DNA from 3 places in the Bradyrhizobium sp. GW821-FHT13H06 genome. Region 1 is predicted to be linked to each of the others. Evidence: predicted binding sites of a transcription regulator. Region 1 holds the regulator's gene; each other region holds the start of a gene.
The links. The regulator PhoB, encoded in region 1, activates phosphate uptake and scavenging genes when phosphate is short. The targets are predictions, from matches to a motif close to TGTCATNNANCTGTCAT.
Positions count from the first base shown of each region.

Region 1 (9,840 bases):
CGGGTGCGGGATAATCGTGCTTGGTCAGGATATCGTCGAGCGCCGGGCCGAGCCGCACCAGCCGCCCGCGCACATCGAGCGCGTCGACCTCGTAAGGCAGCACGGCGTCGTCGATCGGAACCGCCGATGGTGCGCGAACCGGGCCTTCAGGCCCGGTTTTCATGTCAGGGGATTGGGAAACCATGGCGCGTTATCTGGGGTCGGAGGGCTGAAAATGGAAGGGGGCGGCGACCACCACATATTCCGCGATCGCTCCGGACAAGCGAGCGCTGGTCCGGGACGACAGCGGTGCGCGGGGCGACAGCAACGCCACCACACGCCCCCGCTATTTCACCGCGTCGAAGCACCAGGCCAGAATACCCTTCTGCGCGTGCAGGCGGTTCTCGGCCTCGTCGAAAACGACCGATTGCGGACCGTCGATCACGTCATCCGTGACCTCCTCGCCGCGATGGGCCGGCAGGCAGTGCATGAACAGCGCATCGGGCTTGGCCAGCGACATCAGCTTGGCATTGACCTGGTAGGGCTTGAGCACGTTGTGGCGGTGCTCGCCCTCCTTGTCGCCCATCGACACCCAGGTGTCGGTGACGACGCAATCGGCGCCGCGCACGGCGGCTTCCGGATCGGTGCCGAGCACGATCGGCGCGCCTGACGTCTTGATCCAGTCGCGCATTGCCTTCTTCGGCGCGAGCTCCGGAGGTGTTGCGACGTTGAGCTGGAATTTGAAGCGCTCGGCGGCATGTGCCCAGGACGCCAGCACGTTGTTGTCGTCGCCGGTCCAGGCCACCGTCTTGCCCTCGATCGGGCCGCGATGCTCCTCATAGGTCATGAGGTCGGCCATCACCTGGCAGGGATGCGACCGCCGCGTCAGGCCGTTGATCACGGGCACGGTCGCATAGGCCGCAAGCTCCAGGAGCGCCTCGTGATTGAGGATGCGGATCATGATCGCATCGACATAGCGCGACAGCACCCGCGCGGTATCGGCAATGGTCTCGCCGCGACCGAGCTGCATCTCGGCGCCGGTGAGCATGATGGGCTCACCGCCGAGCTGGCGCATGGCGACATCGAACGACACCCGCGTCCGCGTCGAGGGCCGCTCGAAAATCATCGCCAGCGTCTTGCCTTCGAGCGGCCTGACCGGCTGGTGCGCCTTCTGCTTCGCCTTCATGGCGGACGAGGCGGCGAGCATGCTCTTGAGCTCCGACAGCGGCAGCTCGTTGATGTCCAAAAAGTGCTTTGGAGCTTTATTGGGCGTCTTGCTCATCAGCTTGCCGCCCGCTTGGTCTGGCTGGACGAGATCGCAGTGCAGGCGCGTTCGAGCCGCCCGACGCTGTCTTCGATCTCCGCCTCGGTAACGATCAAGGGCGGCAGGAAGCGCACGACGTTGTCGCCGGCTCCGACGGTGAGCAATTTTTCGGCGCGCAGCGCCGCGACGAGATCGCCCGAGGGCACCACGGCCTTGATGCCGATCAGGAGCCCCTCGCCGCGCACCTCGCTGACGACATCGTGATGGCGATCGATCACGGAGGCGAGCTTCTGCTTCAGCAGCAGCGACATTTTCTGCACGTGATCGAAGAAGCCGGGCTTGAGCATGACATCGAGCACGGCGTTGGCAGCCGAGATCGCGAGCGGATTGCCGCCGAAGGTCGAACCGTGCGAGCCCGGCCCCATGCCGCGTGCAGCGTCGGCGGTGGCGAGCACCGCGCCGATCGGGAAACCGCCACCGAGCGCCTTCGCAAGCGACATCACGTCGGGCACGACGCCGGTGCGCTTGTAGGCAAAGAGTTCGCCGGTGCGGCCCATGCCGGTCTGCACCTCGTCGAAGGCGAGCAAGAGGCCGCGCTCGTTGCAGAGCTCGCGCAGTGCCTTCAGGAATGCGGGAGGCGCAGAACGAACGCCGCCCTCGCCCTGGATCGGCTCGATGAGAATACCGGCGGTGTTCGGGCCGATCGCCTTCTTCACGGCTTCCAGATCGCCATGCGGCACCTGGTCGAAGCCGTCCATCGGCGGGCCGAAGCCCTCGAGATATTTTGCAGAACCGGTGGCGGCCAGCGTCGCCAGCGTGCGGCCATGGAAGGCGCCCTCGAATGTGATCATGCGATAGCGCTCAGGATGCCCCTTGGAGAAGTGATGGTGGCGCACCAGCTTGATCACACCTTCAAGCGCCTCGGCGCCGGAATTGCAGAAGAACACGAAGTCCGCAAAACTTTCATTGCACAGACGCGCCGCGAGCTTCTCGCCGTCCGGGCTCTGGAACAGGTTCGACATGTGCCAGAGCTTCGTCGCCTGCTCCTGCAACGCCTTGACCAGCGTGGGATGCGCATGGCCGAGCGCATTCACCGCCACGCCGGAGGTGAAATCGAGATAGCGATCGCCATTGGTCGCGATCAGCCAGCAGCCTTCTCCGCGCTCGAAACCGAGGTCGGCCCTGGCGAAAACGGGGAGCAAATGCGGCGCGGCGCTGTTGGTCATGACGTCACTTGAATGTTGCGGACGGTGTGACGCGTGCATTACGCAACGCACCATTGACCGGCCCGGAAAACGAAACGTGCCGCCTTTTAAGGGCGGCACGTAGCACTATCTTATGCCTGGCAAGACGGGTGTCAATGCCGCCCGGAAAGCCCCGCGAAACGCTGAATCCGTAGTCTTGCGGTGCCGATTTTGCGGGTTTTTCACCACGGAACATGTGGACGCGAGTCGGCGGACTCTTGCGCGGGAGTCACGCCATATTGTAGCGTTTGGACTGTCAGATACGACATCTCGTGCAGCAGTTCTGATCCCTTAAGTCCTCATGTACCGGCGTAAACGTTCGGGCGTCTTGAGCGCGCCCGGCGAGCCTTAAGGGATTCTGGCGGCACGGGTTTTTGAAGGCTTAGGCAATCGCTGCGAAGGCCCCAGGATGGCAGGCGCGCAGCGAGGGAAAGGGTGCAATGACGGTTTTGACCTGGTCCGATGATCGCGTCGAGCAGCTGAAAAAGCTCTGGGAGGCCGGACTTTCGGCCAGCCAGATCGCGGCGGAGCTCGGCAATGTGACCCGCAATGCCGTGATCGGCAAAGTGCACCGGCTCGGCTTGTCCGGCCGCGCCAAGAGCCCTTCATCGGCAGCGCCCCGGCCGCGCAAGGCGCGGCCCGCGCAGCACATGATGCGGGTGACCCGCCCCGTCGCCCGCGGCAACACCGCGCTGGCGCAGGCCTTCGAGGTCGAGGTCGAGGCCGAACCCGTCACCTACGACAATGTGGTGCCGATGAGCCAGCGGCTGTCACTGCTGGAGCTGAACGAGGCGACCTGCCACTGGCCGGTCGGCGATCCCTCGAGCCCGGATTTCTTCTTCTGCGGCGGCAAGGCGCTCTCCGGCCTGCCCTACTGCGCCCAGCATTCGCGCGTGGCGTATCAGCCGGCGGCGGATCGCCGCCGCGCACCGGCGAAGCCGGGCACGCGCTGAGCTCGCGGAATTCTCTGATCAAGACCGCAGCCGTCACACGATGACGGCTCCAGTTGCTCGGTGTCATCCCCGCGAACGCGGGGATCCATAACCACAGGGCGCAATCGTTGCGCGGGATGGTCACTCCGAGTCTTCGCCACACCAGGTCCTGTGGTTATGGATCCCGGGCTCGCGCTACGCGCGCCCCGGGACGACAGCTGAGATTGTGGCCACAGCTGCCAGCAAACAGCTCACCCGACCTTACGCCTGCTCCGCCTTCGCAAACCGATCGTCCAGCGCATAGCCGGCGCCACGGACGGTGCGGATCGGATCCTGCTCGCGGCCGAGATTGAGCAGCTTGCGCAGGCGGCCGATATGGACGTCGACGGTGCGCTCGTCGATGTAGATGTCACGGCCCCAGACGCTGTCGAGCAGCTGCTCGCGCGAGAACACACGGCCGGGATGCTCCAGGAAGAACTCCAGCAGACGATATTCGGTCGGGCCGAGATCGATCGGCCGGCCCGAACGCGCCACGCGGCGCTTGTCGCGGTCGAGCTCGATGTCGCCATAGGCGAGCACGGTGGCGAGCCGCTCGGGGCTGGCGCGCCTGAGCAGACCCTTCACGCGCGCCAGCAGCTCCGGCACCGAGAACGGCTTGACGATGTAATCGTCGGCGCCGGTCGCAAGACCCCGCACCCGCTCGCTCTCCTCGCCGCGCGCGGTGAGCATGATGATCGGCAGCTGCTTGGTCTCGGGCCGGGTGCGCAGCCGCCGGCACAGCTCGATGCCCGACAGGCCCGGCAGCATCCAGTCGAGCACGATCAGATCGGGAATGTGCTCCTTGAGGCGGGTGTCGGCGTCATCGCCGCGCATCACCGTCTCGACGTCATAGCCGTCGCCTTCGAGGTTGTAGCGAAGAAGCTCGGTGAGAGCTTCCTCGTCCTCAACCACCATAATGCGTGCGCCCATGTTGTCGTCGCTCCTTAGGTATTCGGGATCGTCGTGGCGAAGTTCGTCATGTCGCCCTTCGGCCGCTTGTCGGTGATCGCCTGGCCCTCGATCATGTAGAACACGGTCTCGGCGATGTTGGTGGCGTGGTCGCCGATCCGCTCGATGTTCTTGGCGCAGAACATCAAATGGATGCAGAACGAGATGTTGCGCGGATCCTCCATCATGTAGGTGAGGAGTTCGCGGAACAGCGAGGTGCAGATGGCGTCGACTTCCTCGTCGCCCTTCCACACCGCCATCGCTGCCGGCAGATCGTGCGCGGCATAGGCGTCCAGCACCGACTTGACCTGCTGCTGCACGAGGTCGGTCATGTGTTCCAGGCCGCGGAACAGTTTCAGCGGATGAAAATCCGTTTCCAGCGCTGCGACACGCTTGCCCATGTTCTTGGCGAGATCGCCGATGCGCTCGAGATCGGTCGCGACGCGCATGGCCCCGACGATCTCGCGCAGATCAACGGCCATCGGCTGGCGGCGGGCGATGGTGAGCACGGCGCGCTCCTCAATGCGCTTCTGCAGCGTGTCGAGTTCGGCGTCGGTGGCGACGACGCGCTGACCGAGCGTGACGTCGCGGCGGATCAGCGCGTCGACGGAATCGACGATCATGCGCTCGGCGATGCCGCCCATCTCGGCGACCAGGCGCGTGAGTTCCTGGAGGTCGGTATCGAAAGCCTTTGCGGTATGTTCAGAACCCATGTTCCGTCTCCTCAGCCGAACCGGCCGGTGATGTAATCCTGCGTGCGCCGGTCGCTCGGCGACGTGAATATCTTGCTGGTGTCGTCGAACTCGATCAACTCGCCGAGATACATGAAGGCGGTCTTGTCGGAGACGCGCGCCGCCTGCTGCATGTTATGGGTGACGATCGCGATCGTGTAGTTCTCGGACAATTCCTGGATCAGCTCCTCGACCTTGGCGGTCGAGATCGGGTCGAGCGCCGAGCACGGCTCGTCGAACAGGATCACCTCGGGCCGCACCGCGACGGTGCGGGCAATGCAGAGGCGCTGCTGCTGGCCGCCGGAGAGCGACAGGCCGGAGGCGTTGAGCTTGTCCTTGACCTCGTTCCACAGCGCGCCGCCGCGCAACGCCTTCTCCACGCGACCGTCCATCTCGGACTTCGAGATCTTCTCGTAGAGGCGGATGCCGAAGGCGATGTTCTCATAGATCGTCATCGGGAACGGGGTCGGCTTCTGGAACACCATGCCGACCCGGGCGCGCAGCAGATTGAGGTCGAGCTTGGGGTCGAGGATGTTGGTGTGGTCGAGCAACAGCTGGCCGGTGGCGCGCTGGCCCGGATAGAGGTCGTACATCCGGTTGAAGATGCGCAGCAGGGTCGACTTGCCGCAGCCGGACGGGCCGATGAAGGCCGTGACGCGATTGGTGCCGAGCGCCAGATTGATGTTCTTCAGCGCATGGTGCTCACCGTAGTAGAAATTGAGGTTGCGCGCGGTGACCTTGGCAGGCGCCTCGGGCAGCGGCTGCGAGCCGGGATGAACGGTCGGCGCGCTTACGGAAATAGACATTTCACTCATTTTGCGGTCCTCTCGGCACCAAGGATGCGGGCGCCAATGTTCAGGGCAAGCACAGTCAGGGTGATCAGCAGCGCCCCGCTCCAGGCGAGTTGCTTCCAGTAGGCGTAGGGGCTCTGCACGAAGTTGTTGATGGTCACTGGCAGGTTGGCCATCGTCTTGTCCAGGCTCAGGCTGAAGAACTGGTTGGACAGCGCGGTGAACAGCAGCGGTGCGGTTTCGCCGGCGACGCGGGCGGTGGCGAGCAGCACGCCGGTGATGAGGCCGGAGCGCGCCGCACGGTAGGCGATGCGCTTGATCACCAGCGAACGCGGCAGACCGAGCGCGCTGGCGGCTTCACGCAGCGGGTTCGGCACCAGCAGCAGCATGTCCTCCGTGGTGCGCACCACGACCGGGATCACGATCACGGCGAGCGCCAGCGCACCAGCGATGGCCGAGAAGCCTCGCATCGGCACCACGACCGCACCGTAGATGAACAGGCCGATGATGATCGAGGGCGCCGAGAGCAGGATGTCGTTGATGAAACGGATGACCGAGGTCAGCTTGTCGTTGCGGCCGTATTCGGCAAGATAGGTTCCGGCGAACATGCCGAGCGGCGCGCCGATACCGACGCCGATCGCGGTCATGATCAGCGAGCCGACGATGGCGTTGCGCAGGCCGCCCTCGCTCGATCCGGGCGGCGGCGTGTCTGCGGCGAAGACCTGAAGGTTGAGCCCGGCCAGACCGTTGTAGAGCAGCGTGATCAGGATCAGCGCGAGCCAGGTGACGCCGAAGGCGGCGGCTGCGATGCAGAGGCCGCGGATGACGATGTCCCAGCGGCGGCGGCGCGAATAGATCGGGTTCATGGCTTCACTTTCCGGCCTTGGTTTCCAGGCGCATCAGCATCAGCCGCGCCGCCGCGAGCACGAAGAACGTCAGCACGAACAGGAGCAGGCCGAGCAGGATCAGGCCGGACTGGTGCAGGCCGTCGCTCTCGGCGAACTCGGATGCGATCGCCGCCGAGATCGTGGTGCCCGGAGCGAAAATCGATGAAGAGATGCGGAACGAATTGCCGATGATGAAGGTCACGGCCATCGTCTCGCCGAGCGCGCGGCCCAGCGCCAGCATGACGCCGCCGATGATGCCGACGCGGGTATAGGGGATCACCACGCTGCGCACGACTTCCCACGTGGTGCAGCCGACGCCGTAGGCGGCTTCCTTCAGCACCGGCGGCACCGTCTTGAACACGTCGACCGAGATCGAGGTGATGAAGGGCAGCACCATGATGGCGAGGATCAGCGCGGCATTGAACAGGCTGAGATAGGACGGGGGACCGGCGAAGATCGCGCCCAGCACAGGAACGCCGTCGAAGATCTTGATCATGGCGGGCTGGAATGTGTTGGCCAGGAACGGGCCCAGCACGAAGAAGCCCCACATGCCGTAGATGATCGAGGGAATGCCGGCGAGCAGCTCGATCGCCATGCCGATCGGGCGGCGCAGCCATTGCGGACAAAGCTCGGTGAGGAAGATCGCAATGCCGAGACCGACGGGAATGGCGATCAGCATCGCGATGAAGGAGGTGACGAGCGTGCCGTACATCGGCCCGAGCGCGCCGAGCACGGGCGGATCGGCCGAAGGGGCCCAGCGCTGCGTCCACAGGAACGACAGGCCGTATTCCTTGATCGCCGGGAAGGCGCCCACGATCAGCGAAAGGATGATGCCGCCGAGAATGAGCAGCACCGAGATCGCGGAAAGTCGCGTGATCCAGTAGAAGGTGACGTCACCCAGCTTGAACGCGCTCAACGCCTTGGCGCGGTCATAAGGTCCGGCAGCATCAATCACGTTGCTCTCGACAGCCATTTCTGCCACGCCGATCCCCTGTTACTGAATGATATCGTTTTCTAAGTCGAATTCTAAGTCGGTGGTCTCGTGCTCCGGACGCTCGCGGATCGCGAGATTGGTCCGGAGGACGGTCGTTCGCGGGGTCCGAGCGACGGTGCGGTCTTCGCGCCGCACCGTCTTCCGGAACAGAAGAGCGCCTTAGCTCTTGATATCGGCTGCCCAGGTCTTCTCGATCAGCTGGACGACGCTGTCCGGCATCGGGATGTAGTCGAGCTCTTCAGCCAGCTTGTCGCCCTTCTTGAACGCCCAGCGGAAGAACTTGATGGCTTCCTGCGAAGCCGCCTTGTCGGTGGCATCCTTGTGCATGAGGATGAAGGTCGCCGCCGTGATCGGCCAGGACTTCTCGCCCGGCTGCTCGGTCAGGATGACGTAGTAGCCGGGAGCCTTGGCCCAATCGGCGTTGGAGGCGGCCGCCTGGAAGGCTTCGACGGTCGGCTGCACCGTCTTGCCCGCCTTGTTGACGAGGCCGGTGTAGGTCAGCTTGTTCTGCTTCGCATAGGCGTACTCGACATAGCCGATCGAGTTCTTGGTCTGGCCGATGTTGCCCGACACGCCTTCGTTGCCCTTGGCGCCGACGCCGACCGGCCACTCGACCGCGGTGCCCTCGCCGACCTTGCTCTTCCAGTCCGCGCTGGCCTTGGAGAGGTAGTTGGTGAAGTTGAAGGTGGTGCCGGAGCCGTCCGAGCGGCGGACCACGGTGATGGCTTCCGACGGCAGCTTCACGTTCGGATTGAGCTTCTTGATCGCGGCATCATCCCACTTGGTGATCTTGCCGAGATAGATGGCGGCCAGGGTCTCGCCGTCGAACACCAGTTCGCCGGGCTTCACACCCTCGAGGTTGACGACGGGGACGATGGCGCCCATCACCATCGGCCATTGGACGAGGCCGTCCTTCTCGAGCTGCTCGGCCTTGAGCGGCGCATCGGTGGCGCCGAAGGTCACGGTCTTGGCCTGGATCTGCTTGATGCCGCCGCCGGAGCCGATCGACTGGTAGTTCAGACCGTTGCCGGTCTCCTTTTTGTAGGCGTCAGCCCACTTGGAATAGATCGGGAACGGGAACGTCGCGCCGGCGCCGGTGATGTCGGCCGCAAAGGCTGCCGTCGTCGATGCGGCGACCAAGCCAGCAGCGACCATAGTTTTGAGGAAATTCATGCTGGTCTCCATACAGGGGAGCGAAGCGCCATCCGCGCCCGATCGCGCTCCCCGCGCCGCCCGTTTAGGAGCGGTCGGCTGTGCTTTTACGAAGGTTTCATGACAGTTGGATGACGCGACCAAGCGATTGAATTCGCTTGATTTTTAGGCCGAAGCCGAAACCTTCGCCTGGGGAAAACACGCCGTGAAAGTGGCGCCCTGCCTGGGCACGCTCTCGATCAGAAGCCGGCCGCGATGACGGTTAAGAATATGTTTCACCAACGATAATCCGAGCCCGGTCCCGCCTTGCGAGCGGCTGTCGCCGACGTCCACCCGGTAGAAGCGCTCGGTCAGCCGCGGCAGGTGCTCGGGCGCGATGCCGGGGCCGAAATCGCGAACCAGGACCCGGATTTCCGGAGTTCCATCAGTGGCGACACTTGATGTCAGCGACACGATGACGCGTCCGCCGGAGGCGCCGTATTTGAGCGCGTTCTCGATCAGGTTCTCGAACAGGCGGAGCAGTTCCTCGCGGTCCCCCGCGATCATCACCGGCAGCTCCGGCAGATCGATCTCCACCTCGACCTGGCGCTCGCGGGCCAGCGGCTCGAGCCCGTCGGCGACCTGGCGGATGATCGGTATGAGGTCGACCAGGGTGTCGGGCCGGACATGGGCCGACAGCTCGACCCGCGACAGCGACAGCAGATCGTCGATCAGGCGCGCCATGCGCGTGGCCTGGTTGTGCATGATACCGAGGAAGCGCTCGCGCGCCTTGGGATCGTCCTTGGCCTGGCCCTGGAGCGTGTCGATGAAGCCCGACAGCGCGGCCAGCGGGGTGCGCAGCTCGTGGCTGGCATTGGCGACGAAGTCGGCGCGCATCTC
Region 1 covers NZ_JBXAPN010000017.1:13,401-23,240, reverse strand. Annotated here, with positions in the region: gene AC1RQP_RS38295 (Hsp33 family molecular chaperone) at 1-184, opposite strand, end outside; gene argF (ornithine carbamoyltransferase) at 326-1,261, opposite strand; gene AC1RQP_RS38285 (aspartate aminotransferase family protein) at 1,261-2,469, opposite strand; gene AC1RQP_RS38280 (GcrA family cell cycle regulator) at 2,928-3,440, shown strand; gene phoB (phosphate regulon transcriptional regulator PhoB) at 3,681-4,388, opposite strand; gene phoU (phosphate signaling complex protein PhoU) at 4,403-5,119, opposite strand; gene pstB (phosphate ABC transporter ATP-binding protein PstB) at 5,131-5,952, opposite strand; gene pstA (phosphate ABC transporter permease PstA) at 5,949-6,794, opposite strand; gene pstC (phosphate ABC transporter permease subunit PstC) at 6,799-7,788, opposite strand; gene pstS (phosphate ABC transporter substrate-binding protein PstS) at 7,969-8,982, opposite strand; gene AC1RQP_RS38245 (ATP-binding protein) at 9,127-9,840, opposite strand, start outside.

Region 2 (9,840 bases), on a different contig from region 1:
CTTATGCGCAGATCGTCGCCGAGCAGTTCGGCGTCGCGCCCGAGCGCGTCCACATCCACCAGGGCGACACCGACGAGATCGCAACGGGCCTCGGCACCGGCGGCTCGGCCTCGATCCCCTCGGGCGGCGTCAGCGTCGAGCGCGCCACGCGCGAGCTCGGCCAGAAGCTGAAGGAGATCGCGGCGCAGGCGCTGGAAGCCAGCGCGGGCGACCTCGAGATCTCCGAGGGCGTGGTGCGCATCGCCGGCACCGACCGCTCGATCTCGTTCGCCGATCTCGCCAAGCGGCCGGGCGTCGATCCATCGAAGCTGAACGGCAGCGCGACCTTTGCCAGCGCCGACGGCACCTATCCGAACGGCACCCATGTCGCGGAGGTCGAGATCGATCCGGCCACCGGCATCATCAAGATCGTCAACTACGTGATCGTCGACGATTTCGGCAAGACGCTCAATCCGCTGCTGCTGGCGGGACAGGTGCATGGCGGCGCCATGCAGGGCATCGGCCAGGCGCTGATGGAGCAGGTGGTGTATGGCGCCACCGACGGCCAGCTCATCACCGCGACCTTCATGGACTACGCGTTGCCGCGCGCGGCGGACGGGCCGGCCTTCGTGTTCGAGACCAACAACATCCCCTGCAAGACCAATCCGATGGGGGTGAAGGGGGCGGGCGAGGCCGGCGCGATCGGCTCCTGCCCGGCGATCGTCAACGCCATCGTCGACGCGCTCTGGCGCGAATACAAGATCGACCACATCGACATGCCGGCAACGCCGGAGCGGGTGTGGATCGCAATCAACGAGCACCATCGCCGCCACAGCCTGTGAACGGTGATCTTCCCCGCGGGCGGGAATAAACGCCCGCCGCGGGGTTCTATTCATGTGACCCATCTCCCAAGAACTCTGCGAGCCGGAGAAGAATACCCGATGAAACGAACGATGATTGTCGCAGGCACCCTGCTTCTGGGTGCGGGCGCCGTGATGGCGCAGCAGGAGATTGCCGTCCAACAGGACAATCTGATGCGCTCGATCGCCAAGAACCAGTATGGCGTCATCCAGAAGATGACGAAAGGCGATATCCCCTTCGACAAGAAGGCTGCCGATCAGGCCATTGCCAACATCGAGGCCGATGTTGCCAAGATCGCCAAGACCTTCGCGGTCAATCCCAAGCAGGATGTGGTCGACGCGACCTATGGCTCGTCGCAAAAGATCTGGCAGAACAAGGCCGATTTCGATTCGAAGATCCCGCCGGTGCAGAAGGCGATCGCCGACGCCAAGGGCAAGATCACCGACGTGGCGAGCCTGAAGTCCGCCTACACTGCGATCAACGACCGTTGCAACGATTGCCACGAGACGTATCGTGTGAAGCTGAAGTGACGACGCGGGTCGTGGCCCGAATTTCGTAGCCCGGACGAGCGCAACGACACCCGGGACGGTGGAAGCATATCTCGCTGAGCTCATCCGACCTACGGTTTCTGCGATCGCCGCGCCAGCCGGTCGATGCCGATGGGGCCGTCCCGGATTGCCTGCGCTCCATCCGCGCGCTTGGCGCTCCCTCTGATCGCGACTGGCCACGAGCCGGCCACGAATTCCGTTCGCATGGCCTGACGGATCGCTGTCAAAGAGGTTATCTATGGTGATGCCGATGCGGCATCGATGTCTCACGGCATCCGGAGGTTCCAACGCCCGGCGCGGAATTGAAGCAACAGCGAGACAGGCCATGGCAAAACCGTTTCCGTCCAAGACCCATATCGGCAACCATATGCTGCATCCGGAAACCTTGATGCTGACCTATGGCTATGATCCGCAACTGTCCGAAGGCGCCATCAAGCCGCCGGTGTTCCTGACGTCCACCTTCGTGTTCAAGACGGCCGAGGACGGGCAGGATTTCTTCGATTACGTCGCCGGCCGGCGCGAGCCACCGGAAGGCATGGGCGCGGGCCTCGTCTATTCGCGCTTCAATCATCCCAACAGCGAAATCGTCGAGGACAGGCTCGCGATCTACGAGCGCACGGAGAGTTGTGCGCTGTTCTCATCCGGCATGGCGGCCATCTCAACCACGATCCTGGCCTTCGTTCGCCCCGGCGACGTCATCCTGCACTCGCAGCCGCTCTATGGCGGGACGGAAACCTTGCTGACGAACACGCTTGCGCGCCTGTCGATCGGCGCCGTCGGCTTTGCCGACGGCATCGACGAGACGGCGGTCAGGCAGGCCGCGGAGGAGGCCATGGGCAAGGGGCGGGTGTCGATGATCCTGATCGAGACGCCGGCCAATCCGACCAACGGCCTGGTCGACATCGCGATGATCCGCCGTATTGCCGACGCGATCGGAAAGGCGCAGGGGCACACACCGGTCATCGCCTGCGACAATACGCTGCTCGGACCGGTGTTTCAGCGGCCGATCGAGCATGGCGCGGACCTGTCGCTGTACTCGCTGACCAAATATGTCGGCGGTCATTCCGACCTGATCGCGGGCGCCGCGCTCGGCTCGAAGGCGATCATGAAAGGCATCAAGGCCTTGCGCGGCGCCATCGGGACCCAGCTCGATCCGCATTCCTGCTGGATGATCAACCGCTCGCTGGAGACGCTGAGCCTGCGGATGGAGAAGGCCAACGACAATGCGCGCCTCGTGGCGGACTTCCTGCGCGATCATCCGAAAGTCGCCAAGGTTCATTACCTCGGTCATCACGAGGAGGACTCGCCGGCCGGGCGCGCGTTCGCGAGGCAGTGTCTCGGCGCCGGATCCACCTTCTCCTTCGACATCGAAGGCGGCAAGGAGGCGGCGGTCAAGTTCCTCAATGCGCTGCAGATCCTCAAGCTGGCGGTGAGCCTCGGCGGAACGGAATCGCTTGCGAGCCTGCCCGCAACCATGACCCATTCCGGCGTCCCCGCCGACATCCGCCGCAAGATCGGCGTCCTCGATTCCACGATCCGGCTGTCGATCGGCATCGAGAACCCGTCGGACCTGATCGCCGACCTCGCGCAGGCGCTGAACGCAGCTTGAGCGCCCCGGAATCGAAACGGCCGGACGCCCCCTCCAGCGCCCGGCCTTCGCCGACAAAGCAGCCTCGAGGCTTACTTCGTCACCTGGCCGCGGATCTCGCCGCCCGGATTGGCTGCAGTGTGGATGTTGATGTAGTACTTGCCGCCGAGCAGATCGGCGGCCTGCGCGTCGGTCAGGGTCGCTTCGCCCTTGACCGGGCTCGAGGCCGCGTTCGGGATCGGGACGGCAACGCCTGCGTTCTTGCCGGCCTCGGCAGGGCCGTGGAAATGCGCCGCAGTGGCGGGCCCGGACAGGCCGGAATAGGTGACGGTCCAGGACAGTTTCTTGCTGGCGGCATCATAGTTGAGATCGGCCGTTCCCGTGGCGCTGCTGGTCGTCGCCGGCACCTCGGCCTTGCCGTCGAGCGTTGCTTTCAGCTTTTCGGCGTTCGCGGACCCTGCAAAGGCAACGGCACCGAGCGCGAACACGGCAATGACGGACTTGTTCATGACGTTCTCCCTGTTGAACCCGAAGGGGCTGCCAAACTTCCAACAGCCGGCATTTCAGTTTATTCCGGTCTCCGGCCAGGGCGGGCTAAATTCTTCGTGGCTGGAGCCGCGACGCATCGGTCGTAAGTTCGCCGCAACGAGTGAATGGGTCCGCATGTTGCAACGAACAATTGTCGCGGCGCTGCTCGTCGCGGTCGCCGCTGCCGGCCTTTACTGGTGGCTCAGTGCGCCGGTGGTGGCGGCTGCGAGCGCCATCCCGGCTCGCGCGCCCGATTTGGCCAACGGCGAGGTGATGTTCAACGCCGGCGGCTGCGCGTCCTGCCATGCCGTTCCCAATCAGCCTGATCGTCTCAGGCTTGGTGGCGGCGTCGCGATCAAATCGCCGTTCGGAACGTTCTACGCACCGAACATCTCGCCCGATCCGAACGACGGCATCGGCAAATGGACGGACGCCGATTTCGTCAACGCGGTGATGCACGGGGTCTCGCCATCGGGCCAGCACTATTTTCCGGCCTTTCCCTACACCTCCTACCAGCACGCGAGGCGGCAGGATGTGCTCGATCTCTTTGCCTATCTGAAAACGCTGCCGGCGGTTGCAGGCAAGGTGCGTGATCACGAGGTGAGCTTTCCCTTCGACATCCGGCGCAACATCGGCATCTGGAAGTTCCTGTTCATGGACGGCAAGCCCTTCGTCGCCGACGCCAGCAAGTCGCCGCAGTGGAATCGCGGCGCCTATCTCGTCAACAGCTTCGGCCATTGCGCCGAGTGCCACAGCCCGCGCAATGCGCTGGGCGGCATCATCGCCGGCCAGCGCTTTGCCGGCGGTCCGAATCCGGAAGGCGAGGGATGGGTTCCGAACATCACCCAGAAGCGCCTCGGCGAGTGGAGCGCGAAGGATCTCGCCTATTTCCTCAAGACCGGTGAATTGCCGGATGGCGACAGCGCCGGCGGCGCGATGACGCGCGTGATCAAGAACACCTCGCAATTGCCGGACCAGGATCTCGCGGCGATGGCGGAGTACCTCAAATCGCTGCCGCCGGTGGACGGGCCGACGCCGCCGAAACGCAAGCAGGGCAGCTAGCGCAGCAGCGCTAAAGCGCGATGGGATCTGGATGCATCGTCATCGCGCTTCGGGTTGTTGTTTGCGCATGATCTTTCCGGAAAACCGCTTCGCACTTTTCCGGATCATGCTCTAGCCCGCGCCGAACGCCTTGAAGGTGATGATGGTGAGGGTGTCCTGGATGCCCGGCAGCACCTGCACCTTCTCGTTGACGAAGTGACCGATGTCGGTGTCCTTGTCGACGTAGAACTTCACCAGCAGGTCGTATTGGCCGGCCGTGGAGTAGATCTCGGAGGCGATCTCGGCTTCGGCGAGCGCGTTGGCGACCACATAGGACTGGCCGAGTTTGCATTTGATCTGGACGAAAAAGGGAACCATCGCGGGCACTCCGGGAGCGTATTCTTCCGGCTAATAGGCCAAAACCGGCCGGATTTAGCAAGCGAACTTGCTGGGTTCGGCGCGAGCTTGCTAAGACGGCTCATGGCTCGAAAACGCGGAAAATCGTCATGACGACCCCGGTCGCACTCACCATCGCCGGCTCCGATTCGAGCGGCGGCGCCGGCATCCAGGCGGACCTGAAGACCTTTGCCGCGCTCGGCGTCTACGGCGCCTCCGTGATCACGGCGCTGACGGCGCAGAACACGCGCGGCGTCACGGGCATCCACGCGGTGCCGGCCGAGTTCGTCACCGGACAGATCGACGCGGTGTTCTCCGATCTCGAAATCGGCGCGGTGAAGATCGGCATGGTCGCCCAGGTCGCCAGCATCGATGCCATCGCCGCCGCGCTGTCGCGCTGGGCGCCCCGGCACGTCGTGCTCGATCCCGTCATGGTCGCGACCTCCGGCGACCGCCTGCTGGCCGCGGAAGCCGTCGACGCCCTGCGCACCAGGCTGATACCGCTGGCCGCCGTGATCACGCCCAACCTGCCGGAGGCCGCGGCTCTGCTCGATGAGCCGGTCGCGGCAAGCGAGGCCGAGATCGAGAGCCAGGGGCGCCGCCTGCTGGCGCTCGGCTGCCGCGCTGTCCTGGTCAAGGGCGGGCATGGCGAGGGCGCGGAGAGCATCGACTATCTGGTCGGTGCGGACAGCACGATCGCGCTCGCCGCGCCGCGCATCGCCACCCGCAACACCCATGGCACCGGCTGCTCGCTGTCCTCGGCGATCGCGGCGGGGCTGGCCAGAGGCGAGGATCTGGAAAACGCCGTGCGCAATGCCAAGGCCTGGATCAGCGCCGCGATCGGCGCCGCCGACCGCTTCAGCGTCGGCCACGGCCATGGGCCGATCCATCATTTCCACAGGTTCTACTGACGCGGGCCGCCCGCGGCAGCGCGGCCGCGGTGCGCTTTGGGGGCACGCTAGCCCCCACATCGTCATGGCCGGGCCTGTCCCGGCCATCCACGCCTTGCCACGCAGCACGAAGAACGTGGATGCCCGGGACAAGCCCGGGCATGACGATCACCTTCTGCGGCGCCATGTCGCCTGATTGTCGCATGCGACTGATATTCGCGGGGAGGGCGAGGCGAAGTTTGATTCGTAGCTGAGGTGCCTCAAGGTTCAATCGGTCATCCCCCTGTCACGGGACATTGTTACAGGCTGGCGCATGGGAAGTTACGCTGTGAGTGACGAGAGCCCGGAGCGGCGCTTTCGCACCTTGTTCATCTCCGACGTCCATCTCGGAGCCCGCGGTTCTCAAGCCGATCTACTGCTCGACTTCCTGCGCTACCACGATGCCGACACGATCTATCTCGTCGGCGACATCGTCGATGGCTGGGCGCTGAAATCGAGCTGGCACTGGCCGCAATCGCATAACGACCTCGTCCAGAAGCTGTTGCGCAAGGCGCGCAAGGGCGCCAAGATCATCTACATCCCCGGCAATCACGACGAGTTCCTGCGCAACTATTACGGCACGCATTTCGGCGGCATCGACGTCGTCGAGAACACGGTTCACGCCGGCGCCGACGGCAAGCGCTATCTGGTCATCCACGGCGACATCTTCGATCTCGTGGTGCAGAACGCGCGCTGGCTCGCCCATCTCGGCGACAAGGCCTACGACTTCGCGATCCAGATGAATCGCCTCGTCAACTTCTTCCGCCGCCTGTTCGGTGTACCCTATTGGTCGCTGTCGCAATGGGCCAAGCAGAAGGTCAAGAACGCCGTCAACTATATCGGCGCGTTCGAGCAGGCGCTCGCCGCCGAGGCGCGGCGCCACGAAGCGGACGGCGTGATCTGCGGCCACATCCACTACGCCGTGATCCGCGACGAGGCCGGCATCCGCTACATGAATTGCGGCGACTGGGTCGAGAGCTGCACCGCCCTGGTCGAGCATGACGACGGCCATTTCGAGATCATCACCTGGGCGGATCATCTGCAGAAGCCGGCGGCGGTCCCGCAGGTCGCGGCAAGAGCTGCATGACAAGGGCCGCCTGATGCGCATCCTGGTCGCGACCGACGCCTGGCACCCGCAAGTCAACGGTGTGGTTCGGACGCTGACCAAGCTTGCTGACGCGGCCAAGGATCTCGACGTCGAATTCGCGTTCCTGACGCCGCAATCGTTCCGCACCTTCGCGATGCCGAGCTATCGCGACGTGCGGCTGGCCATGCCGCGCCCGGCCCGGATCGCGAGGCTGATCCAGGAAGCGCGTCCGGACAGCATCCACATCGCGACGGAAGGGCCGATCGGACTGATGGTCCGCCGCTATTGCCGCCAGCGCAAGCTGCCGTTCACGACCAGCTTCCACACCCGATTCCCGGAATATGTCCGCGCCCGCGTGCCGGTGCCGGGCTCGCTGATCTGGCACGCGCTGCGCCGTTTCCATGCGCCCAGCCGTGCCGTGATGGCAGCAACCCCGGCGCTGGCCCGCGAACTGACCGACCGCGGTTTCGACAATGTCGTGCTGTGGCCGCGCGGGGTCGATACCGGCCTGTTCCATCCCCGTGCCATCGATCTTTGCCTGCCGGCACCGGTGTTCCTGTCGGTAGGCCGGGTCGCGGTGGAAAAGAATCTCGAGGCTTTCCTCGACCTCGACCTGCCCGGCACCAAGGTCATCGTCGGTGACGGCCCGGCGCGGGCCTCGCTGGAGGAGGCCTATCCCGATGCGATCTTCCTCGGCGAGAAGCAGGGCGAGGCACTGGCGGACATCTACGCAGCCGCCGACGTGTTCGTGTTCCCCAGCAAGACCGACACGTTCGGCCTGGTCCTGCTGGAAGCGCTCGCCAGCGGGCTGCCGGTGGCGGCCTTTCCGGTGAAAGGCCCCCGCGACGTGATCGGCGATGCGCCGGTGGGCGCGCTCGATCACGATCTGGGCAGTGCCTGCTTCGCCGCGCTGGACGTCTGTCGGCAGGACTGCGTTGCGTTCGCCGCCAACTACACCTGGGAAGCCTCGGCGCGGGTCTTTATCGACAGCATCAGGGCGGTTGGTGCGGTGCTGCCCGGCGGGAACGGGACGGAACAGCCGCGCTTCGTCGCCTAGAGCCATCTCGATCGCGCGAGAACGTTTTGGGAATCCTCGCGCGGAGGTGTCTTGCCGGGGCCTCGTCGGCCGCGATACCATTCCGCCATGACCGAACAGCTCCTCCCGGTCGGCCCTGCCGACATCGATGCCGCAGCGCGCGTGATCGCGCCTTATGCCATCCGCACCCCGCTGTTGTCCTTCCCTGTGCTCAACGAGCGCGTCGGCGCGAAAGTGTTCTTGAAGCCGGAGATGCTCCAGCGCACCGGCTCGTTCAAGTTCCGCGGCGCCTTCAACAAGGTGTTCTCGATCCCGCAGGACAAGCGCGCCGGTGGCGTGGTTGCGTTCTCCTCGGGCAACCATGCCCAGGGCGTGGCAGCCGCGGCAAAGATCCTCGACATGCAGGCCACCATCGTGATGCCGGCGGATGCGCCGCTGTCGAAGCGCGAGCGCACCAAATCCTACGGGGCGGAGGTCGTGCTGTACGATCGCGACAAGGACGACCGCGAGGCGATCTCGCGGGGCATCGCCGAGAAGCGCGGCGCGACGCTGGTCAAGCCCTATGACGATCCCTTCGTGATCGCGGGGCAGGGCACCGCCGGCCGCGAGATCGCCGAGGACATGGCGAGCCTCGGTCTCGCCCCTGACATCGTGGTGGCGCCGGCCTCAGGCGGCGGCCTGATCGCGGGCGTCGCGACGGCGGTGAAGGCGCGCTATCCGCTGGCCGAGATCGTGGTGGCCGAGCCGGAGGCATTCGACGATCACGGCATTTCGCTGACCGCCGGCCACCGCGAGCCGCATGCACCGGCGGGGCGCACCATCTGCGATGCGCTGATGGCCTTGATGCCCGGCGAGATGACGTTCGCGATCAACAGCAAGCTGCTCGCGCGCGGCGTCACTGCCTCGGACAAGGAAGTCGGTGCGGCCGTCGCGTTCGCCTATCGCGAGCTCAAGCTGGTGGTGGAGCCCGGCGGCGCCGTCGGCCTCGCCGCGCTGCTCGCGGGGCGTCTCGACGTCGCTGGGAAGAACGTCGTCATCGTGCTCTCCGGCGGCAATGTCGATGCCGATCTGTTCGCCGAACTGGTGGCCTAGAGTACGATGAGATCAGGTTCTGATGCCGCAACGACGGAGGTGCGCTCCCTCCCCCGTTTGCGGGGGAGCGTTGGGGAGAGGGTAGCTCCGCAATCGAGAGCCCCCAAGAGGTGAGAGCCCTCACCCGGCGCGTTGCGCCGACCTCTCCCGCAAGCGGGAGAGGTGCACCGAGCCCGCGGGCCGGCTGATTCAACCTAAGCCCATTCCGCTCTAGCCGTCATTCCGGACCTGCGCCTTTCGGCGCATGCCGGAATGATGACGTTCAAGGGCTGAGATGAAGAAAGGGCAGAGCGTCACCGCTCTGCCCTTTCGTCTTGTCGATTTCGCGGTTCGAATTCACGGCTTGCTCGGTACAACCTCTCCCGCTTGCGGGAGAGGTCGGCACGTAGTGCCGGGTGAGGGCTTTTTCCTCTTGGGGATTGTCCCGTTGTGGAGAGACCCTCTCCCCAACCCTCCCCCGCAAGCGGGGGAGGGAGCCTAGTGCCGATGCCGCCGCACCGTGCGCACCATATGTGATTGCCCTGCCCGCAAGCGGGGGAGGGAGCGCACCTTCTTCGTTCGTGCGATCAGCGCATGAAGCCGCCGCGACGGTTGCCGCCGCCGTTCATGTTCGGCGCCTGGTTCATCGACTGCCGGAAGTTGTCGTTGCTGTTGACCATGCGGTTCGGCATCGCATTGAACTGCGGACGATTGTTTAGGACCTGCACCTTGTTCACCGGGTTGCCGTTGGGCTCCACGATGCCGGTGTTGCCGTT
Region 2 covers NZ_JBXAPN010000009.1:242,445-252,284, forward strand. Annotated here, with positions in the region: gene AC1RQP_RS31405 (xanthine dehydrogenase family protein molybdopterin-binding subunit) at 1-821, shown strand, start outside; gene AC1RQP_RS31410 (cytochrome c) at 921-1,370, shown strand; gene AC1RQP_RS31415 (cystathionine gamma-synthase family protein) at 1,714-2,997, shown strand; gene AC1RQP_RS31420 (CHRD domain-containing protein) at 3,069-3,485, opposite strand; gene AC1RQP_RS31425 (c-type cytochrome) at 3,640-4,566, shown strand; gene AC1RQP_RS31430 (Lrp/AsnC ligand binding domain-containing protein) at 4,678-4,923, opposite strand; gene thiD (bifunctional hydroxymethylpyrimidine kinase/phosphomethylpyrimidine kinase) at 5,052-5,852, shown strand; gene AC1RQP_RS31440 (UDP-2,3-diacylglucosamine diphosphatase) at 6,145-6,957, shown strand; gene AC1RQP_RS31445 (glycosyltransferase family 4 protein) at 6,971-8,014, shown strand; gene AC1RQP_RS31450 (threonine/serine dehydratase family protein) at 8,102-9,085, shown strand; gene AC1RQP_RS31455 (caspase family protein) at 9,652-9,840, opposite strand, start outside.
Region 2: AC1RQP_RS31440 (UDP-2,3-diacylglucosamine diphosphatase) is a predicted target of PhoB. The motif match lies at 6,105-6,121, and genes of this name have one in related genera.

Region 3 (9,840 bases), on a different contig from region 1:
GTCACCGGTTACGGCATGACGCGAAGCTTCCATCCAGCCGCCGGCGTAGTTGTTGACCTTGCCGCCGGTGTCGCTCTGGAAGTCGATCAGATCGCCTCCGCCCACGAACGTCGGATCCGTCGTGATTGTCCCCCAGTTGTTGACGACGCCGTCAGTGCCCGGGCGGATCACGTCGGTATCGCCGCCGTGCTGGCGGATGACGCCCCCGGCAAGGTTGTTGATCACCGCCGACGCGCCGCTGTTGTCGAAGGTGCGGAAGTCGATGACGCGGCCGTTCGCTTCGATCAAGCCGGCGTTGTTGACGGTGATGGTCGCGTCGGCGTGACCGGCCCGTTCCGGGGTCAGCGCGCCGCGGACGACGCCGCCGGCCTGGTTGTTGAGGGTCACCGAGCCGGTCGCCCCCGCCGTGGTGGTGAGCGCACGGGTCGAGCCTGAGATCTCGCCGGCATTGTCGATGACCGCGTTGCCACCGCCCTGCCAGACGATCGCGTTGCCGGACACCGAGAGCGCGCCGCCGGCCTCGATGGCGACGCGGTCGTTGTTGTCCACAACGAGGCTCGAAGCCAGCGTCGCGCCGCCCTGGATCGTCACGCCGTTATACGATGCCGATCCGGCCACCGACCAGGCGCCTGCGGCCACCAGCAGGTTCTCGACATTGAGCGTGGCGATGAGTTCCGCCGTGCCGCCGCCGATCAGCTTGACGGTGTCGTTGCCGGCGCCGCCGTCGATCAAACTCGGCGCGGGGTCGTCGGTGGAGACGATGATGAGGTCGTCGCCTTCACCGGCTTCAGCAGTGTCGCCGGCGCCGGCCACCAGCTCGTCGTTGCCGTCGCCACCTTGCAGGGTGTCATAGCCTTCGCCGCCGACCAGGACGTCGTCGCCTTCGCCGCCGGTCAGGGTGTCGTCACCGTCGCCGCCAGCCAGCCGGTCGTCGTCAGCGCCACCGTCGAGCGTGTCATCGCCTGCACCGCCAAGCAGCGTGTCGTCGCCGTCGCCGCCGGACAGGGTATCATCGCCTTCGCCGCCATCGAGCTGGTCGTCGCCGCCGAGCCCGGCGAGGACGTCGTCGCCCCCGAGGCCGTTGAGGACGTCGTCACCGAGCGCGCCGGTGAGTTCGTTGTCACCGTCGTCGCCGACCAGCACCAGCGCCTCGGTTTCGAGCACCGTGTCCTGACGATAGTCGAGGTTCTGGATGCGCTCGTCGTGCGCCCGGTCGGTATCGGCGACGTCGTAGGGCGTGTCGGAGTAGTTCGCCGCCATGTATTCGGCGAAGGCATCCTGCTCGGTGCCTTCGGCGGCGAAGTTCGCTTCCTGCCCCGCATCCGGAACCAGGTCTGGCGACAGATTGACGACGTTGGCAAAGGCGGGATTGGCCGCGATGAAGCTCGCGAACGGATAGCCGTCGCCGCCGGTGAGCAGGAAGCTCAAGGTCACGACCCGGATCGCCATCTCCGGATCGACCACCAGTTCGCCGTTCGCGACCAGCGCCAGCACCGGATTGCCGTTGTCATCGATCAGCGCTGCCGACTGCACGCGGTTGCCGGCCGGCAAATCCTTGTCGAACGAGAACGCGATGCCGCCGACCTGGGCGAACTGGCCGGGCGTCGCGGTCGCCGTGGTCGCCGCCACGGCGTGCTCGAGCACCTCGAGCAGCTGATCCGCGGTCACCGTGACCATCGACAGCGCATTGTTGAAGCGCAACGAGTTGGCGATATCGAGCTGCGACACCTCGCCCGCTTCCTTGCCGACGCTGGTGTTCGCCAACGGCGGGCTCTCCACCGCTTCGCCGCCGACCGCATAGACGTAGCCGATCGAGTCGCGGATGCCGCCGCCGTTCTTGATCGAAACCAGCACGGTCGGGTCGACCTTCTGGGCGTACCACAGGTTCGCATCGGCGGAGAGGTCGCCGAGGTTGGTCTCCTCGGTGCGAGCCTCGCTGCGGCGGCCCTCGAGATAGACGTCCGTCTTGCCGAAAGTGTTGCCGTCCTGCACGTCGATGATGCCGCCCACCGCCTGGGCGATGTCGTTGACCAGATCGCCGCGGCCGCCGTCGGCAAACGGATCGGCGTCGTCGGCATCTACGTCGCCGTCATCGTCGACATCGACCGTGGTGTTGCCGTTGTACAGCGAGGTGACCACCTCTTCCGTGCTGGCGTAGGCGCCGTTGACCGCCGTGTTGGCGGTGTAGATCACGTTGCCTTCAGCATCGAAATCGACCACCAGCCGTCCGACATAGGAGTACTCGCCGGAGGTGTTGACGATCAGCGTGGTCTTGCCGTCGGCGTTCGCGGTGACGATCGGATAGGTGTCGGCCGCGGTGTCGCCGGCACGGAGTGCGTCGGTCTCGTCCGCCAGCAGCGTGTGCGAGCCGCCGGCGACGATGACGTCGACGCCGTGCAGCAGCGGCGCCAGCGCCTTTTCGAGCGCGAGCTGCTGCAGATGGCTGACCAGGATGATCTTGTTGATGCCCTGGGCCAGCAGACCGTCGATCGTCGGCTGCAGGATTGCCGCCAGCGCCGCCATGTCATCGACATTGTCGCCGATCACTTCGACGCCGCCGGTCGAGGAGATGCTCTGCACGATCTGGGTGGTCGCGCCGATCACGCCGATCTTTTCGCCGTTCTCCTCGATGACGGTGGCCGGCGCGATCTTCTTGCCGATACCGGCCTCCGGCGGGAAGCCGGTGTAGGCGTCGGCATCCAGGATCGTGCCGGTGTAGACCGAGGCGAGATTGGCATCGGCCGAGAAGTCCAGATTGGCCGCGAGGTACGGGAACTGCGCGCCAGGATAGCCGGCGGTCTGCTTGATGATGTCGGCGAACGCCTTGGTGCCGGCGTCGAATTCGTGATTGCCGATCGCCGAGGCCTGCACGCCGATGATGTTCAGCATCGCCATGTCGGCGGTGCCGAAGCCGGGCGAGACGTTCAGCGTCCCGGCAGCGAGGCCGTAATAGGTCTCCAGCGCGGTTTCGTAGACCTCCTTCAGCGAGCCGTCGCTGCCGGCGCTGAAGAACGGGCTGGGAATGAAATTGTCGCCCGACGACAGCGTGATCGAGTTGTCGTAGGTCTCCTCGAGATAGTCGACGATCGCCGCGAAGTTGCCGGCGCGATCGACTGCGTTCAGGCCCGCCTCGAAGTCCGATGCATGCAGGATTTGCAGCGTGTAAGCCGGGGTCGGCTCCTGCTCCCCGAGATTGAGGCCCACGACCACCGGATCGTGGTCGGACACCCGGATCGAGGAGTCGCCGTCGAAGATCGAGGTGTCGCGGCCGTAGTCGGTGTTGTAGTCGAGCGCGTCAGCCTCGTCGGCGTTGATGTGCCAGGTGGTCACACCGGACACCTGCGCGCCGAGGCTGGCATTGGCGAAGGCATAGTCGAGCGTGCCGGTCTGGCCGTCGAACACATAGGAATAAGCGTCGTCCTCGCGGTCGTGCAGATTCTCATAGCCGGCGCCCTCGATGAGCGCGGTCGACTGCTCCTTGGCGTAGCCGTTGAAGTCGCCGAGCAGCATCACGTCTGGATCGCCCGAGCCGGTCGGATCGCTCGCCGCCCACGCGGTCAGCGCGGTGGCGGCCAGCTCGCGCTGGTTCTGCCAGTTGCCCTGGCCGTCGCCCTGATCGGAATCGGCGCCGGAGCCGGTACCGCTCTTGGACTTGAGATGGTTGGCGATCGCCGTGAAGGTTTCGCCGGTCGCAAGCTCCTCGAAGGTCACCGCGATCGCGTTGCGGCTGGTGTTCTCGCCGTCGAACACCGCGCCGACCGTGCTCTGCCCGAGCAGGCCGCCGAGGCCGAGGCCGGGCAGGTCGGCGTCGTTGAGGGTCTCGATGGTCGTACCGTCGGCGATCTTCACCGCGGTGGTGTCGTAGATGAAGCCGACCGCGATGGCGTCGCCGCCAACGAACTGCTGGCCGGGATCGACCCAGGCATAGGTACCGGCCCCAGCCACGGCATTGAGCTGTTCGACCAGATACTTGATCGCGTTGCCGGAGGATGCAGCGGAGAAGTCGTTCTCCAGCTCGGTCAGCGCCAGCACGTCGACGTCCATGTCGAGGATGGTCGCGACCAGCTTCTCGGTCTGACGCGCGAACTCCGCGGCGTTGTCGGCGCCGCGCGGCGCTTCGCCGATCGCGGTGGTGCCGCCATTGTCCAGCGTCGTGAAGTAGTTCAGCACGTTGAAGCTCGCCACCTTCAGGCGGCCGCCGACGTCTTCCGGCGCATCGGTGCGCGGATTGTCGCCGGCTCCGAAGGTGTTGGCGCCATCCTCGACCGAGCGGATCCGCCAGGTCGCCCCCGAGGCGGAGTTGCCGGCCCACTGATAGTCGAGCACGCCGGTCAGGCCGGTGACGGTGTCACCCATCCGGACCGCGTCGGCAGTGCCGTAGTTCGGCGTGGCGGACGGGTTGTCGTTCGGATCGAAGCCGTCGAGGTTGTTGATCGCGGCGTTCTGGACGTTCAGGCCATCGTCATAGGTGATGGTGCGGGCACCGAGCTCGGCCAGATACGCCTGGTAGGCGGCGGCGTCGGGCGCGTTCTCCTGCGTGAACTGTTCGGGCCGTTCGCCCGCCGCCAGCTTGATCTCGTTGAACCGGTCGAGATTGTACTGCTCGGTGACGGTCAGGGTCTGCGGAATCGTGACCAGCATGCCTTCATAGGCTTCAAGATCAGGCTGGTAGTCGCCGTCCTGGCTCAACGTAGTGCCCATCGACGGCAGGTCGATCTGCACCGCCATCGTGTCGACGTCGGCCACCGCGCCGGCCTGGACGATCGAAATGTTGCTGGCGGTGAGCTCGGTCAGGCCGAAATATTCGCTGATCGAGCCGGTGACGCGGACCCGGTCGCCGATCTGGACGTCGGTGGCGCCGCCGTAGACGAATATCGCCTCGGAGGTCAGCACGTTGCCGTCGGAATCGGTGGTCTCCTCCTGGAGATAGAAGCCGTTGAGATTGCGGGTGGCGTCGGCATCGCCGTTCTGGAAGTCGCCGACCACGATGGCTTCGATGGTCACAGTCTGGCCGACCATGGCACTGCTGGCTCCGCTGCCCTGAATCGCGCTGATCTTGGTAATGCCGACGTCGTCGTTGACGATGGTGCCGGTCGCCGTCGCGGCGCTGCCGATCGTGGTGGTCACGGCCGCCGAATTCGAAACGTCCTGCAGCGTCAGCGTGAAGCTCTCGTTCGCCTCATTGTCGGTGTCGCCGGCGACGGTGACGGTGACGACCGCGGAGGTCTCTCCCGCCGCGATGCTGCCGCTGAAGCTGACCGGCTTGCCGCCGACGTAGTCGGCCGCATCGGTCTGCGCCGAAGCGATCGTTCCCGAGAACGCGACGTCGCCCGTGGTGCCGCCGCTGCGCTCGACGGTGAACTGATAGACGGTCGGAGCGCTGTTACCTTCGTCATACGACACCGTGAGCGAATCCGGCGCGAAGGCGACGTGCTGAGCTTCGATCGACGATTCGGACGAACTGGTGACGCGGATGTCGTCGATACCGACCCACTCGTCATTGCCGACGGCGTTGGTGGTGAGAATGCGAACCTGGATGTCGTTGCGGCCGTCGACGGCGGCGGGCAGCAGCAGATCGAACGGCGTCACTTGGGTCGCGGCACCGCCGGTGGTGACGTCGGCGGCGTAACCGCTTGGAACGTTGGTCCACGCCCCGCTCGAACCGAGCCGGTACTGCACGTTGATCTGCTGCGCCGAATCGTCCGTGCTGGCGTCGAGGTCGCGTGCGTTGAAGCTCAGCCGGACATCCTTGCGGCCGGTGGCGTCGAGGTGGATCACGAGGCTGGGGGCATCCGCACTGTTTGAGCCGTTCAGCGCCACCGTCGGGTTGGCGATCTGGAATTCAGCCACGCCGCCGTTGGTGATGGCGGTGTTGGTCTGGTTAGCGACGACGTCGACATCTCCTGACGACGATCCGGTAGCCGTACGCGCGTCCACCCCGGTGGCCGAAACGACATCGTTGCCGAGATACCCGACGATCGATGCCACCCCCGACCAGTCATCGTTGGTCGTGATAAGGCCAGTATTGGACCAATCCTGCAGGAAATCGCCGTTCGCCAGGACATGAGGGGTCGTCGACATGTATCGCCACTCCAGCGCTTGAGAAAAGACGTCGCGGATCGCCGCCTCACGGCATGCGTAAGGGCACGGTCCGGACGGTTGATGGTTAACGGATCGTTAATGCGCGTTGATAGAACGCCGACGACAACAGATCGGTGACTGCTTTTTAACGGGCCGGTGAAGTCGCGATACGAAGGTCCTGCGAAGGCCGAGCGAACCAACTACGGCACGTTCGACTTCTCGGCCGGTAGCAATCGCCCGTGACCCATCTTGTTACAGCTTGATCGGTCCGCCGCGACGGGCAGCCACGCCCGGTTGCGACTGCTGACCGGCGCGACCGAACTTCCGAACCAAGGCGGCGTTTCGTCGCAGGGTGTCGCGGCCTCGTTGCCATCGGCCGCCGTCATCGCGCACGCGCCGCTTTGTCATGCGCCTGACGTTGAACCTCGCTAACGAACGCCGACCGCATCCGACCGTGACGGTCCGACGTCGTTTTGAATTGAGTAATATGACCGCAACAACGTCCTCCACGTCGACTCCCGCGTCCGGCGATCTTGCGTCGGCCGCGATCGTCTCCTGCAGAACGGCCTTTCTGACGGTGGGACTGTTCTCGGCGGTGCTCAATCTGCTGATGCTCACCGGCTCGATCTACATGCTGCAGGTGTACGACCGGGTCATCCCATCGCACAGCATTCCGACCTTGATCGCGCTGTCGATCGCGGTGGCGGCCGCGTATGCGATGCAAGGGCTGTTCGATCTATTGCGTCAGCGCATTCTGACACGGATCGGATCGGCACTGCACGCGGCGCTGTGGCAACCGGTCGTCTGCAACATCCTGCGTGGGCCGCTGCGCGGCGGCGGCGCGAATCGCGGCCTGCAATTGTCACATGATCTGGACTCGGTCCGGTCGTTCCTTTCCGGGCTCGGCCCGACGACCTTGTTCGACTTGCCGTGGATGCCGCTGTATCTCGCCGGCTGCTTTCTCTTGCATCCTTATCTCGGCTGGACGCTGGTCGTGGGCGCGGTGCTGCTGTTCGGGATCGCGCTGCTCACCGAGGTGCTGACGCGGGCGCCGACCCGGGACGCGTCGCTTGCCGGCGCAATCCGCGGCGTCCAGCTTGAAGCCGGTCGGCGCAACGCCGAAATCGTGGCCGCGCTGGGGATGGAGCAGCGGTTGATCGACCGGATCGGGGCCGCCAACGACGATCTCGTCGCCGCCCAGCAGCGCAACGCCGATATCGCCGGATCGCTCGGCGCGTTGTCCAAGACGCTGCGCTTCATGCTGCAATCGGCGCTGCTCGGCCTCGGCGCCTATCTGGTGATCGAGGGGCAGGCCAGCGGCGGCGTGATGATCGCCGCGTCGATCATGGGCAGCCGCGCGCTCGCACCGGTGGAACTGGCGATCTCCATCTGGCGTCCGTTCCTCGGCGCGCGACAGGCGGGCCAACGGCTCCGCACCGCCCTGCGCGACGGCGACGCCCCGAATCCCGACGTCGCGCCCGAACGCGCCCTCCATCGGCTCACGGTCGAGCAGGTAACGATCGCCGCCCCCGGCGGCACCACCGCGATCGTGCACAACGCGTCGTTCGCACTTGAAGCCGGCCAGGCGGTCGGCATCATTGGCCCGTCAGCCGCCGGCAAATCGACGCTGGCGCGGGCGCTGGTCGGGATCTGGCCGATCGCACGCGGCGAGATCCGCCTCGATGGCGCCACCCTCGACCAGTGGCCGGCAGAAATTCGTGGCGGCATGATCGGCTATCTGCCGCAGGACGTCGAATTGTTCGACGGAACGGTGGCGGAGAACATCGCACGCTTCGACCCGGAGATCGACGAGGCGGCGGTGATCGCCGCGGCGAAGGCCGCCGGCGCCTACGAGATGATCCTGAAGCTGCCGAAGGGGTTCGAGATGCGGATCGGCGAAGCCGGCGCCACCCTGTCGGGCGGCCAGCGGCAGCGGATCGCGTTGGCGCGCGCGCTCTACAAGGATCCGTTCATGGTGGTGCTCGACGAGCCGAACGCCAGCCTGGACGCCGAAGGCGACGCGGCGCTGACCGACGCCATCCGGCGCGTCCGCGCCCGCGGCGGCATTGCCGTCATTATCGCGCATCGACCGGCGGCGCTCGCCGCGGTCGATCTCGTACTGACGCTGGCGACCGGCCAGGTGCAGGCGTTCGGCCCGAAGGACGAAGTGCTGCGCAAATCGCTCGCCGCTCATCCGGCGCCGGGCGGGGCGGCGCTGCAGGCGGTGCCCGACGCGCGCTCGGTTCCGGCCGCCGCCGCCAGTTGAGGACCTCCATATGACCGCACCCTCCACGCGCGAAGCTCGCCGCAACGATCCGTTTCGCGATATCCGGCGCGCCACCGGACTCGGAATCGGCACGTTGGCGATCGTGGTGTCCACCGCCGGCGTTTGGGCGATGACCGCGCCGCTCGCCAGCGCCGTGATCGCACCGGCACAGGTGGTGGTCGACAGCAACGTCCGCCGGGTTCAGCACCCGACCGGCGGCGTGGTCGCCGACATCTACGTCAACGACGGCGATCAGGTTCGGGCCGGCGACGTGCTGGTCCGCCTCGACGAGACGCTGTCGCGCGCCAACCTTGCGCTGATCGAAAACCAGCTCAACCAGCTAGGGGTGCGTCGTGCCCGGCTGCAGTCCGAGCAGAACGGCCGCGACGCGGTGGTGCTGCCCGGCGAGATCGCCGCACGCGGCGCCGTCGCCGCGATCGCGGAGATGATCGAGGGCGAGACCACGCTGTTCGCCCGGCGGCGCGAGGCAATCAGCGGCCAGCAATCGCAGCTGCGCGAACGCAAGGCGCAGATCGCGGACGAAATCCGCGGCCTGGAGGCGCAGATCGCGTCGAAGCGCGAACAGATCCGCTGGATCGACACTGAGCTGGAGGGCGTCCGCCAGCTGTACGAAAAGCGCCTGGTGCCCTATGCGCGCCTCACTGCGCTCGAGCGCGAGGCTTCCCGTCTGACCGGCGAGGAAGGCCAGCTGATCGCCGAGATCGCGCGCGCCAAGGGCCGGATCACCGAAACTGAACTGCAGATCATCCAGCTGGTCCAGGACCAGCGCCGCGAGGTCGCGACCGAACTGCGGGACGTCGAGACCAAGCTTGCCGATCTCGGCGAACGCCGCATCGCCGCGATGGACCAGCTCGATCGCGTGGTATTGCGCGCGCCGCAGGACGGTCTGATCCACCAGAAATCGGTCTTCACCGTCGGTGGCGTGATCACCGCGGGCGAACAGCTGATGCTCATCGTGCCGAAGGATTCGCTTGTGGTCGAGGCCCGGGTCGATCCGCAAATGATCGACCGGCTCAAGGTCGGGCAATCCGCCAAGCTGCGCTTCAGCGCGTTCGACGCCGCGGTGACCCCCGAGCTCGACGGCACGCTGACGCGGATCGCCGCCGACCTGACCAAAGACCCGCAATCCGGCGCGGCTTACTACGTCGCCCGCATCAGCCTCGACGCGAGCGAACTCGCCAAGCTCGACGGCAAGGCGCTGGTGCCCGGCATGCCGGTTGAAGCCTTCATCCAGAACGGCGTGCGGACGGCACTTGCCTACCTGCGCAAGCCGCTGGAAGATCAGCTCGCCCGCGCCCTGCGGCAGAAATAGTCCAAGTCCCTATCGCCATCTTTGTCCAGCATGCGTCCGCATTGCCGCCAGCACGATATCCCGACTTTCGAAGGCGTCAGATCTGCGGATCCTCGGCAGGCGAGCAGGCGTGGTGAGCTGATGTTGCCTGAGTCTGCTTCTGGCCGGCCCTAAGGCGAAG
Region 3 covers NZ_JBXAPN010000010.1:105,484-115,323, reverse strand. Annotated here, with positions in the region: gene AC1RQP_RS32250 (ExeM/NucH family extracellular endonuclease) at 1-6,081, opposite strand, end outside; gene AC1RQP_RS32245 (type I secretion system permease/ATPase) at 6,569-8,347, shown strand; gene AC1RQP_RS32240 (HlyD family type I secretion periplasmic adaptor subunit) at 8,358-9,680, shown strand.
Region 3: AC1RQP_RS32250 (ExeM/NucH family extracellular endonuclease) is a predicted target of PhoB. The motif match lies at 6,205-6,221, and genes of this name have one in related genera.